3 regions of the Alteromonas sp. H02 genome follow, and region 3 is predicted to be linked to each of the others. Evidence: predicted binding sites of a transcription regulator. Region 3 holds the regulator's gene; each other region holds the start of a gene.
What was found. Region 3 encodes sigma-54, which starts transcription at its own class of promoters, with help from an activator protein. Its sites were predicted from a motif close to GTTGGCACGNNNNTNGNNT; they were not measured.
Positions count from the first base shown of each region.

Region 1: a site for sigma-54 is predicted at 954-972, ahead of flgA (flagellar basal body P-ring formation chaperone FlgA). Genes of this name have one in related genera too.
Region 2: a site for sigma-54 is predicted at 1,365-1,383, ahead of AC566Q_RS13690 (diacylglycerol kinase family protein). Genes of this name have one in related genera too.

Region 1 covers NZ_CM185021.1:3,609,010-3,612,176, forward strand. The annotation lists gene AC566Q_RS16735 (chemotaxis protein CheV) at 6-932, opposite strand; gene flgA (flagellar basal body P-ring formation chaperone FlgA) at 1,126-1,812, shown strand; gene flgM (flagellar biosynthesis anti-sigma factor FlgM) at 1,927-2,268, shown strand; gene flgN (flagellar export chaperone FlgN) at 2,280-2,711, shown strand.
Region 2 covers NZ_CM185021.1:2,961,023-2,964,189, reverse strand. The annotation lists gene AC566Q_RS13690 (diacylglycerol kinase family protein) at 1-1,274, opposite strand, end outside; gene AC566Q_RS13685 (DUF2878 domain-containing protein) at 1,409-1,954, shown strand; gene AC566Q_RS13680 (SDR family NAD(P)-dependent oxidoreductase) at 1,951-2,637, shown strand; gene AC566Q_RS13675 (hypothetical protein) at 2,865-3,167, shown strand, end outside.
Region 3 covers NZ_CM185021.1:4,263,087-4,266,253, reverse strand. The annotation lists gene rapZ (RNase adapter RapZ) at 1-213, opposite strand, end outside; gene ptsN (PTS IIA-like nitrogen regulatory protein PtsN) at 238-696, opposite strand; gene hpf (ribosome hibernation promoting factor) at 712-999, opposite strand; gene AC566Q_RS19785 (RNA polymerase factor sigma-54) at 1,024-2,502, opposite strand; gene lptB (LPS export ABC transporter ATP-binding protein) at 2,570-3,167, opposite strand, start outside.

The DNA of each region.
Region 1 (3,167 bases), 650 kb from region 3:
GTTGATTATTCTTCAGGCCCAAGCCATTTCTGAACAGCTGAAGCCAGTTCATCAGGATGAAATTTAGCAATAAAGTCGTCTGCGCCAACCTTTTTTACCATCGCCTGATTAAATACCCCACTTAAAGAAGTATGCAGCACTACATGCAATTTTTGCAGCTCCGGGGTATTCTTAATTTCGGCAGTGAGGGTGTACCCATCCATTTCCGGCATTTCAATATCAGACACCAGCACCCCTACCTTGTCGGTAACATCACCGGTTTCCTCGGCAATCTCTTTCAGGCGCTTGAGCGCTTCCAGGCCATTTTTGGCCATTTCAATTTCCATTCCAAGGGTGGTCAGGGCCCTTTTCACCTGATTACGGGCAACGGAAGAATCGTCAGCAATAAAAATAATTTTATCTTTATGTGCGTCAGTATTAAGGGTCGATGCAACCTCAGCGCTCACTTCAGTATTCAGTGGGGAAATCTCATTGAGGATCTTTTCTACATCAAGGATTTCAACCAGTTCACCTTCAACTTCAGTCACGGCGGTCAGGTAGCTGGCCCTGCCGGTTCCCTGCGGGGGCGGCATGATGGCATCCCAATTGGTATTGATTATGCGTTCAACCGCACCTACCAGGAACCCCTGAACCGAGCGGTTATATTCTGCAATCACAATAAAAGCAGTTTTAAGATCTTCGATCCTCCGTCCGCCAGTCGCCATACTTAAATCGATAACCGAAATGGTCTGACCGCGAATATGCGCAACGCCTCGCACCAACGGATTAAGCTTTGGCATGGCAGTAAGCGCCGGACACTGCAGCACCTCACGGACTTTAAATACGTTAATACCAAATCGCTGCCGACCGTTTAAACGGAACAGCAACAACTCCAGCCGGTTCTGACCGACCAGTTGCGTACGCTGATTAACCGAATCTAAAATTCCAGACATACTTCACCTCGATATTTCAATGTGGGCATAGAGTTTGCGTGTTTCCTGTTTAACAGAGGTGGCGTCAATTTACTGTCGCGGCTGTTCTGATTAGCAAAACTCGCTGATTTATATTTAATAATAGTCAAAATGAAAACATCTGAACATGAAAATATTGAAAACATTACTTTTGCCTGCACGCCTGGCTTTCATATTGACTACAGGTATCACCTTAGCTCACTTTGGCGCAATTGCCCAACAAAACGCCAGTACGCCGCACGAGCGTCTGACGAATGCTGTTAAAGCGTTTCTGGAAAACCGTCTGGCACCAACCCGGGAAACCGATTTAGCCGATAATTTAAGCGTGGATGTGACGCCCATAGACAGTCGCATTAACATACCGGAATGCACCGTCCCTTTTAGTTTTGATGTGGACCCTGCCACGCTGCAGCAATCATATCTCAATGTGAGGGTAAGTTGTGATAGTAACAACTGGTATTTATTTTCCAGTGCCAAAGTGACCCGCACTCGTACTATCGTTGTTACAGCAAGTATGATTAGTCCGGATACCGTGTTATCTGCCAGTCACTTGTCGCTGGCAGAAGTCGACATTAAGCAACTGCGACACACCCCTTTCACCTCGCTAAAGGATGTGGTGGGCGCCCGGCTGAAATACCGGGTCAGAGAAGGCCAGCCAGTGCAAACGAATATGCTATGCTTTATCTGTAAAGGTGATAGAATCACCATTAGCGCCAATGCGGGAGCTATGAAGGTAAAAACCTCCGGCATTGCCCGACAGGATGGCGTAATTGGCGACACCATCGAAGTGGTAAACAGCAGTTCTAATAAGTCTGTCATTGCTGAAGTGGCCAGTACCCAGGAAGTTGTGGTGAATCTGTGATAGTGTTGCTACAAGTACCGTGGGTTTTACACGAAAAATACGCAATTGAGCCTAAAGAAATTCTGCCTGCAGCCGATATATATATTGAGGTTTAGAAGGTAGTGGAAATTAATTATGGCAATTAACAACGTAAACAATGGCTTACCCAAAGCGCCTGTTGACAATAACAAGGTCAACAGTCAGCAACAGCCACAACAAAATAAAACGGCTGCGCAGCAAGCGGCCGCATCAACAGCTCAGGCTGCCAATGTGCCGCGTCAGGATTCTGTGTCATTGACGCAGTCTGCTCAGCAGTTAAATCAGGTACAGAAGAAAAGCGCCGAAGCGCCGGTTAATCAGGAAAAGGTCGATAAACTGAAGAAAGCCATTCAAAGTGGTGAGTACAAAGTGGATCCACAGTCACTGGCGAAGAAGATTGCGCGCCTGGAATCGGAGATTTTTGGATTTAAGTCCTGAAGCAATAAACCATGACGGCAATACTGAATGAGCAATTAACGCAACAGACTGACAATCTTGCATCACTCAAGGCGATGCTGGACAAGGAGTTGCATCTGATTAGCTCCAGGGATGCCGAAGCGTTAATGACGCTGCTCAAAGAAAAAGAACAATTGCTCGGTGCTATCCAAAACCTCGACGATGCCATTAACCCGCAGTTGCAGGCGCTTCAGCAAGAAGCGCCCCTCCCCGAAGACATTCAGGCCCATATTGACCAAGCCAAAACCCTGCTCAGCGAATGCCAGTATTGTACCGAAGTAAACCAGCTTGCCGTTGAGCAAGGTCAGTTACGCCTGGTTCATTTGCGCAACCTGATGATGGATGTTCGGGCCAAAGAGTCCCTGACCTACGATAAAGCCGGTAAAAAGAAAGGCGGTTTTTCAGGTAAAGGTGTAAGCGCGTAAACCACAATAACTTAAACAGTTACATTCGTGCCCAAAAGATTTTGCACGAGTAGGTTGGGTTATGCTGAGCTTGTAGTTTCTGTAATTCGTTCATCTGCACAAACGGATTAGTTGGGAAAAAACCACTTCCGGCAAATGCTAAGCACTAAGCTCTGTTCAGCAAGAATGAAAAGTTTATTAGAAGCTGCCGACCTTTTCTGTACATTTTTTGCAGCGAACTGTTAGTAATTTAAACAAAGGCTGAGTCCACGCAGTATAAATCACTAACAAACGTGCTCTTAGGTACGACTAAGCGCGTTTTGTTCTTTGACCTAGAGTGCAAGGTCAACGATGGAATGGTCTCCCCCCTCAAACGGCATCGCAATGTGCCAAACCTGGAATTGAACAATCAAGTTAACAAGGTGAGGAGACCAAAATGAGTATTACAACGGTTGGACTGGATTTAGCAAAAAGTGT
Region 2 (3,167 bases), 1.3 Mb from region 3:
TCAAAGCTTTCATCATCAAGGGTCACCTGAAGCTTTTGCGGGTTGCTGGTGTTCATTGCTTTCCACAGGCCCTCAAGATAAGCCATCTGACCACCGTTATTCTTTTCCTCTCGGTCGGCATGTTCAATCATCTGAGACTCAAAGCCAATGGCAGACACTAAAAGCATTAGTCTGCCATTACATTCTGCCGTATCCACCGGCGTATATTGCTGCTCACAAATCACTTCACAGGCACGTGTGATGGGCGCGAGCTTGCTACGCAGGCCATATACAATCTGACTTAGTGCATTGGCAGTGCCCAGAGGAATAATGCCCAGCACCTTCTGGTGTTCGCGGGTTACTGTGGCAACTTCTGTAACTGTACCATCGCCACCACAGGCGATTAATATTTCGTTACCAGCCTTTATTGACTGATGTGCCTGCCAGGTGGCATCGAGCTCAGGTGTGGTCTCATATATGGTGACCCGGAACTGACTGTTTAAATGGGAAAGGATTTCTTCCTTGTACGTTTTCCATTTGCCGCCGCCTGCTACCGGGTTGGCAATGAGAGCCAGCTGCGCATTTAATTTTAAACGGCCACGTTGTTTCACCGCTGAAAGACTCTTAAGCTGGTGCTTATTAAGTCTGGCAGTAGCTCGTACTGACTGAATCTTATTCATCACATCAACCACTGACAGCGCATCGTTGCGGGCCAGCAGGTAGGCAGCCATTACCAGCACCGAGCGACCGCGCCCTAAAGCACAATGAACCAGTATTTTGCGACCATCGCGAATGTGTTGATCAATCCAGTTTAGTGCCAGGTGAAGCTGCTCATTGGTAGGACTGGCATGGTCGAGTACCGGAATATTCAGATAATCCACATCATAGCGGTAACTGGTCCAGTCGAGGCCGTCGAATTCTGCCGTTACATCCAGAATACAGTCGATCCCCTGGTTGCTGAGTTTTTCAATGTCGCTACCGACCAGTCGTGTACCCAGATACAGTTGTTCTTCGATTTTCTGAATATTGGGTACCTTATCGGTTTTGCGTTCATAATAGTTATAGAAACGGGCACCCAGCAGAAAAGGAATAAACAGCCAGCGTACGTAAACCGGGATCCGCCCGTCTTCGCGTTTTCTGAATAATTCGGGGTAATTAGTCAGATAAGCTACACACACGGCAAACAGCGATGCCGCAGTCCACAGAATGACCACATTTATCCACCAGTAGGGCACATAGGCCGCAATGACACAAAGTAAAATGCCAGCCAACAGATAATACTTAACCATCTTCATTGGTTATTCTCTCCCTCAGTGAACCCACAATCGTTAGCGCCGTATCAGTTACAGCAATCAGTTAAAACGTTAGTTTCGGTAATACTGGTAATACAAGTATTGTGCCGTGCGGTTTATTTTAGTGGGGTGAAGGATTGTTTAAGTTAATCAATTTTATCGGTTTTCAGGCTAGTTGGTGGCTGCTTATCCTGTACCAGAATCAATACTGGTGGGTGGTTGCTGCGCTGTTGATTGCCCATATTGTGCTGGTTGGGGAGTCACTCACAGAATTCGCCGTAGTGCTGGTTGCAGCAATCGCAGGCGTCATTACCGACAGTTTGCTGGCGATGTTTGGTGTGTACATTTTTTCTGGTTCCGGGCAATTCTTACCGATCCCTTTCTGGCTTATTTTACTATGGTTCGCCTTTGCCTCTACGCTGAGGCACAGTCTGGCATATCTCAGCACACACTACTGGTTAGCTGCCGGACTTGGTGCGGTCGGTGGTACGCTTAGCTATGTGGCGGGTATGAAGTTACAGGCAGTTACTTTCGGCTTAGCTTTTTATCCTACCGTATTTTTACTTGCCGCCATCTGGGCATGCCTTATGCCTGTGATCTTTTTGCTAAGCCAACGCGTTGAAGCCGTAGCACAACGTGTTAATGGCAGTGACACATTCCAAACCACAAAGGAGAAGTTATGACACCCTTGTCGATGGTAACGGGAGGTAACCGTGGGATCGGTTTTGCAATAGCAAAAGGCTTGCTGAAGCTGGGTCACAAGGTATTACTGGTAGCCCGTGACGAAGAAGAAGCAGAGCAGGCCTGTGCAGACCTCAATGGCGATGTGCATCCAATCGTGATGGACATTACTGCACAGGGGGCAATGGAAGACGTTCTCACACGAGCAGTGGCGGTGTTCGGTGATATCGATATATTGATTAATAACGCGGGTGTGATGCACAGTGACAATCTCGCGGAGCTAAGTGCAGACGACCTGCAGTCATCGTTTGATGTACATGTAAAAGGTCCGGCGATGCTGACAAAAGCCGTGTTGCCCGCCATGCTGGAAAACAACTATGGGCGTATTATTAATGTGTCGAGTGGATATGGCAGCTTTGCAGAGAAACTTGGCGGACCACCAGCTTACGCGGTCACGAAAGCGGCGCTGAATGCGCTGACAGTGAAAACGGCGGCGTCAGTGCCAGCCGGTAAAAATGTCAAAGTAAATGCTATGTGCCCGGGCTGGGTTCACAGCCGAATGGGCGGCCCCAGTGCACCACTAACGCCGGAAGAGGGCGCTGACACGGCTATCTGGCTGGCCAGTCTCGATGAAGACAGTCCTAACGGGATGTTCTTCCGCAAGCGCAAACCTATCAGCTGGTAGTCTGTGCAACCGCCGGTGTGAATATTTTTCACACTGGCGGGCAGATCTGGGCGAACCTTCATCTATCTGCTTATCTATTTCTTGTTATTTATCAATATATATTATTGAAATTTAAAGGCTATTTTTCCCTTTTCTAAATTGGCGTCGACTTTGCAGGATTAGTTGTAATAACTGATGCAAAGCGACAGGCGATAAATCATCAGCCGGCTTCGAAAGGAGATTAGTCAGTGAGTGAGTCTTTAGCGGTGTCTGCCGGTGCAGGCAAACAGGAAAAGGTGGGTATAACTCAGGATCATTATCAACCAGCGGTAGTTTCTGTTGGCATTGTATTGTATGAGTGGAACGAGGCTGTCCGCCAGCGTGTGCAGCGCCTTGGTACTCATTTTGGTAACAGTGGCATCAAGTTACAGTTACTCACCCATTCAGATCTCGTCAGGCATGACGACAAAGCCAAACACCTGCAGGGCGTTATATTTCAATTGCCGCCTGATGGAGACAGCCCGCTGGCGAGGCGTTTTGAGTTAATTTTT
Region 3 (3,167 bases):
GAGAATCTCAACTAATTCATCGGGATCCTTTGGCAGGTTACGCACGTCGATGCTCACGGCTACCTGATCGTATTCGTCGACCACGGTATGGGTGAGGGTGGGGAGCAGGTTTACCGGAATGTTATCAACGCAGTAGTAGCCTAAATCTTCCAGCGCCCTTAGCGCAACGGATTTGCCGGAGCCGGAGCGCCCGCTGATGATAATGAGTTTCATGGTTTTGTCAGACTCCCTGCCGGACTAATTTGCAGCCTCGTCGCATAGTGCGGCGATAACCTGTTCCTTCGATTCGGCGTTACGGATGGTTTTTACAATGCTTTTCTGGCTTAACTTGCCGGCAATCGTGGCGAGGGTCTGCAAATGCCCCTCGGTCTGGTTTTCTGGTACCAGAATGGCAAAAAAGATATCAACCGGTTTATCATCAATGGCGTCAAAGGCAATGGCTGGGTTGGTGGTTACTACCACGGCTGTTACGTTGGAAAGATTAGCCAGTCTGCCATGCGGCAACGCTATGCCATTGCCAATGCCGGTGCTGCCCATTTTTTCACGACTGAGCAGGGCGTTAAGCGCGTCTTCTTTTTGAATTTCGGCGTTGGTTTCGGCAGCAATATCGCTGATGATTTCTAAAATTCTTTTTTTACTGTTGCACTGGACCGCACATTCAGTGCGATCCAGGCTAACTAAGGCTTGAATATTCATAAGGTTAAATTGGGCCTAGTGCTTTTTGAGCTTTTCCTTATGCTTAATTACCTGGCGATCCAGTTTGTCGACCATACTGTCTATCGCGGCATACATATCTTGATTTTCTGACGAGGCAAATACTTCCGCGCCACTCAAATGCATCGTGGCTTCGGCTTTTTGAGCAAGCTTTTCCACGTTGAGGATCACATGCACATTGGATATGTGATCAAAGTGGCGCTCCAGTTTACTAAACTTGGTATCAACATAATTACGCAAAGAATCGGTTATCTCGATGTGATGACCTGTAAGATTTATTTGCATAGTTCGTCTTCCTTATATTTCGGCCTAAATAAGGCTCTTGCGTTGGTTAGACGGTGGAATCGACAAGGATTCCCGGTATTTTGCTATTGTCCGCCGGGCAACTTTTATACCTTGTTCGGCCAACAATTGAGCAATTTTGCTGTCGCTTAGTGGTTTACTGGGCTTCTCGGCGGCAACCAGTTTTTTAATCAGAGCGCGGATGGCAGTAGATGAACATTCTCCGCCCGACTCGGTGGCTACGTGGCTGGAGAAGAAATACTTCAGTTCAAAAATACCGCGGGGGGTGTGCATGTATTTCTGAGTGGTTACCCGCGAAATGGTAGATTCATGCATATCAACCATTTCGGCTACGTCATTGAGGACCATAGGCTTCATCATTTCCGGGCCGTGTTCGAAAAAGCCCATTTGCTGCTGCACAATGCAGTTAGCAACCTTGAGCAAGGTTTCGTTACGCGACTCCAGGCTCTTGATAAACCACTTGGCTTCCTGCATATGCGAGCGAATAAACTGGGAATCTGAACTGTTGCGGGCCTGACGGCTCATGGCAGCGTACTGCTGATTTACGCTCAGTTTTGGCAGGCTGTCGGGATTGAGTTCAACCACCCAACGGCCTTTTTTCTTGGTGACCGATACGTCGGGAATAACGTACTCGGGCTCCTGAGTAATTAATGCACTGCCCGGACGCGGATTAAGGGTTTGCAGTAAGCGCATTGCTTCACGCAAATCGTCTTCCTTCAGGCGTGATTTACGCATTAAGGTGCGATAGTCCTTGCTGCCCAGCAGGTCGGCATAGTCTTCAATCAGGGTTTTTGCTTCCTTGAGCCATGGCGTGTCGGGAGCAAATTGTTTTAACTGGACCAGTAGACACTCCTGCGGGGTACGTGAGCCTGAACCAATCGGGTCGAACATTTGGATCCGTTTCAGCACGCATTCAATTTCGTCCACTTCAACCGGTTCTTCCATATCTTCAGTATTGACGCTCTGCAGGATATCTTCAACTGTTACGGTTAAATATCCTGATTCGTCAATCGAATCAATAATGGCAATCGCAATGGCACGGTCTACATCGCTGAAGGGCGTGAGGCGCATTTGCCAGAGCAGGTGGTCCTGAATATTGTCGGTGGTTTCACCCTGAAAAACATTCTCATCGTCGTTGGAAGCAGGGCCTGGCGCTGGCGCTGAGGAGGCCGAATAATATTCATCCCAGGTGCTGTCGATGGGTAATTCGTCGGGCAACTCGTTCTTTTCGAGGGCCTCATTGGTGTCCATGCTGGTCTCGGTGCTGGCGGTTGCTGCGGCATCCGCTTCCGCATCGAGTTTACTTTTCTCAACCGTATCGTTGTCGCTGTTGTCATCAACTTCCAATAACGGATTTGAATCGAGCGCTTCCTGGATTTCCTGTTGTAAATCCAGAGTAGATAGTTGCAGCAGTTTAATCGCCTGCTGCAATTGTGGCGTCATAGTAAGTTGTTGACTAAATTTGAGCTGTAAAGATGGTTTCATCTACTTCTGTTCTTAACGCCTTGCTTATTATTGATCGGGACAAAATTTGTTGTCTATATGCATCTAACTATAGCCTGAATTGCTCACCCAGGTATACATCCTTGACCTTTTGATTACTTAAAACCTGTTCGGCGGTGCCCTGGGCGATTAATTCCCCCTGACTCACAATGTAGGCTTTCTCGCATACGTCGAGGGTTTCCCGGACGTTGTGGTCGGTAATCAGGATACCAATTCCACGGTCACGAAGATGCTGTATGATCTTCTTTATATCATTAACCGAAATTGGGTCAACTCCCGCAAAGGGTTCATCGAGCAAAATAAATTTTGGATTCGCCGCCAGTGCCCTGGCAATTTCTACCCGACGCCGCTCTCCCCCCGACAAACTCATCCCTGTACTATTACGTATATGGTTGATATTGAATTCATCAAGTAGCGCATCGGCTTCATTTTGCTGTTCGGCAGAAGAAAGGTCTTTGCGTGTCTGCAATATTGCCATGATATTGTCAAAAACCGTTAACTTTCTGAAAATAGAGGCTTCCTGGGGTAGATAACCAATTCCGTTGCGGGCACGTTCGTGCATGGGCTGGCGGGTCAGATCCATCTCGTCGATGCGAATATCGCCCTTATCCAGTGCCACCAGGCCTACAATCATGTAAAAAGTGGTG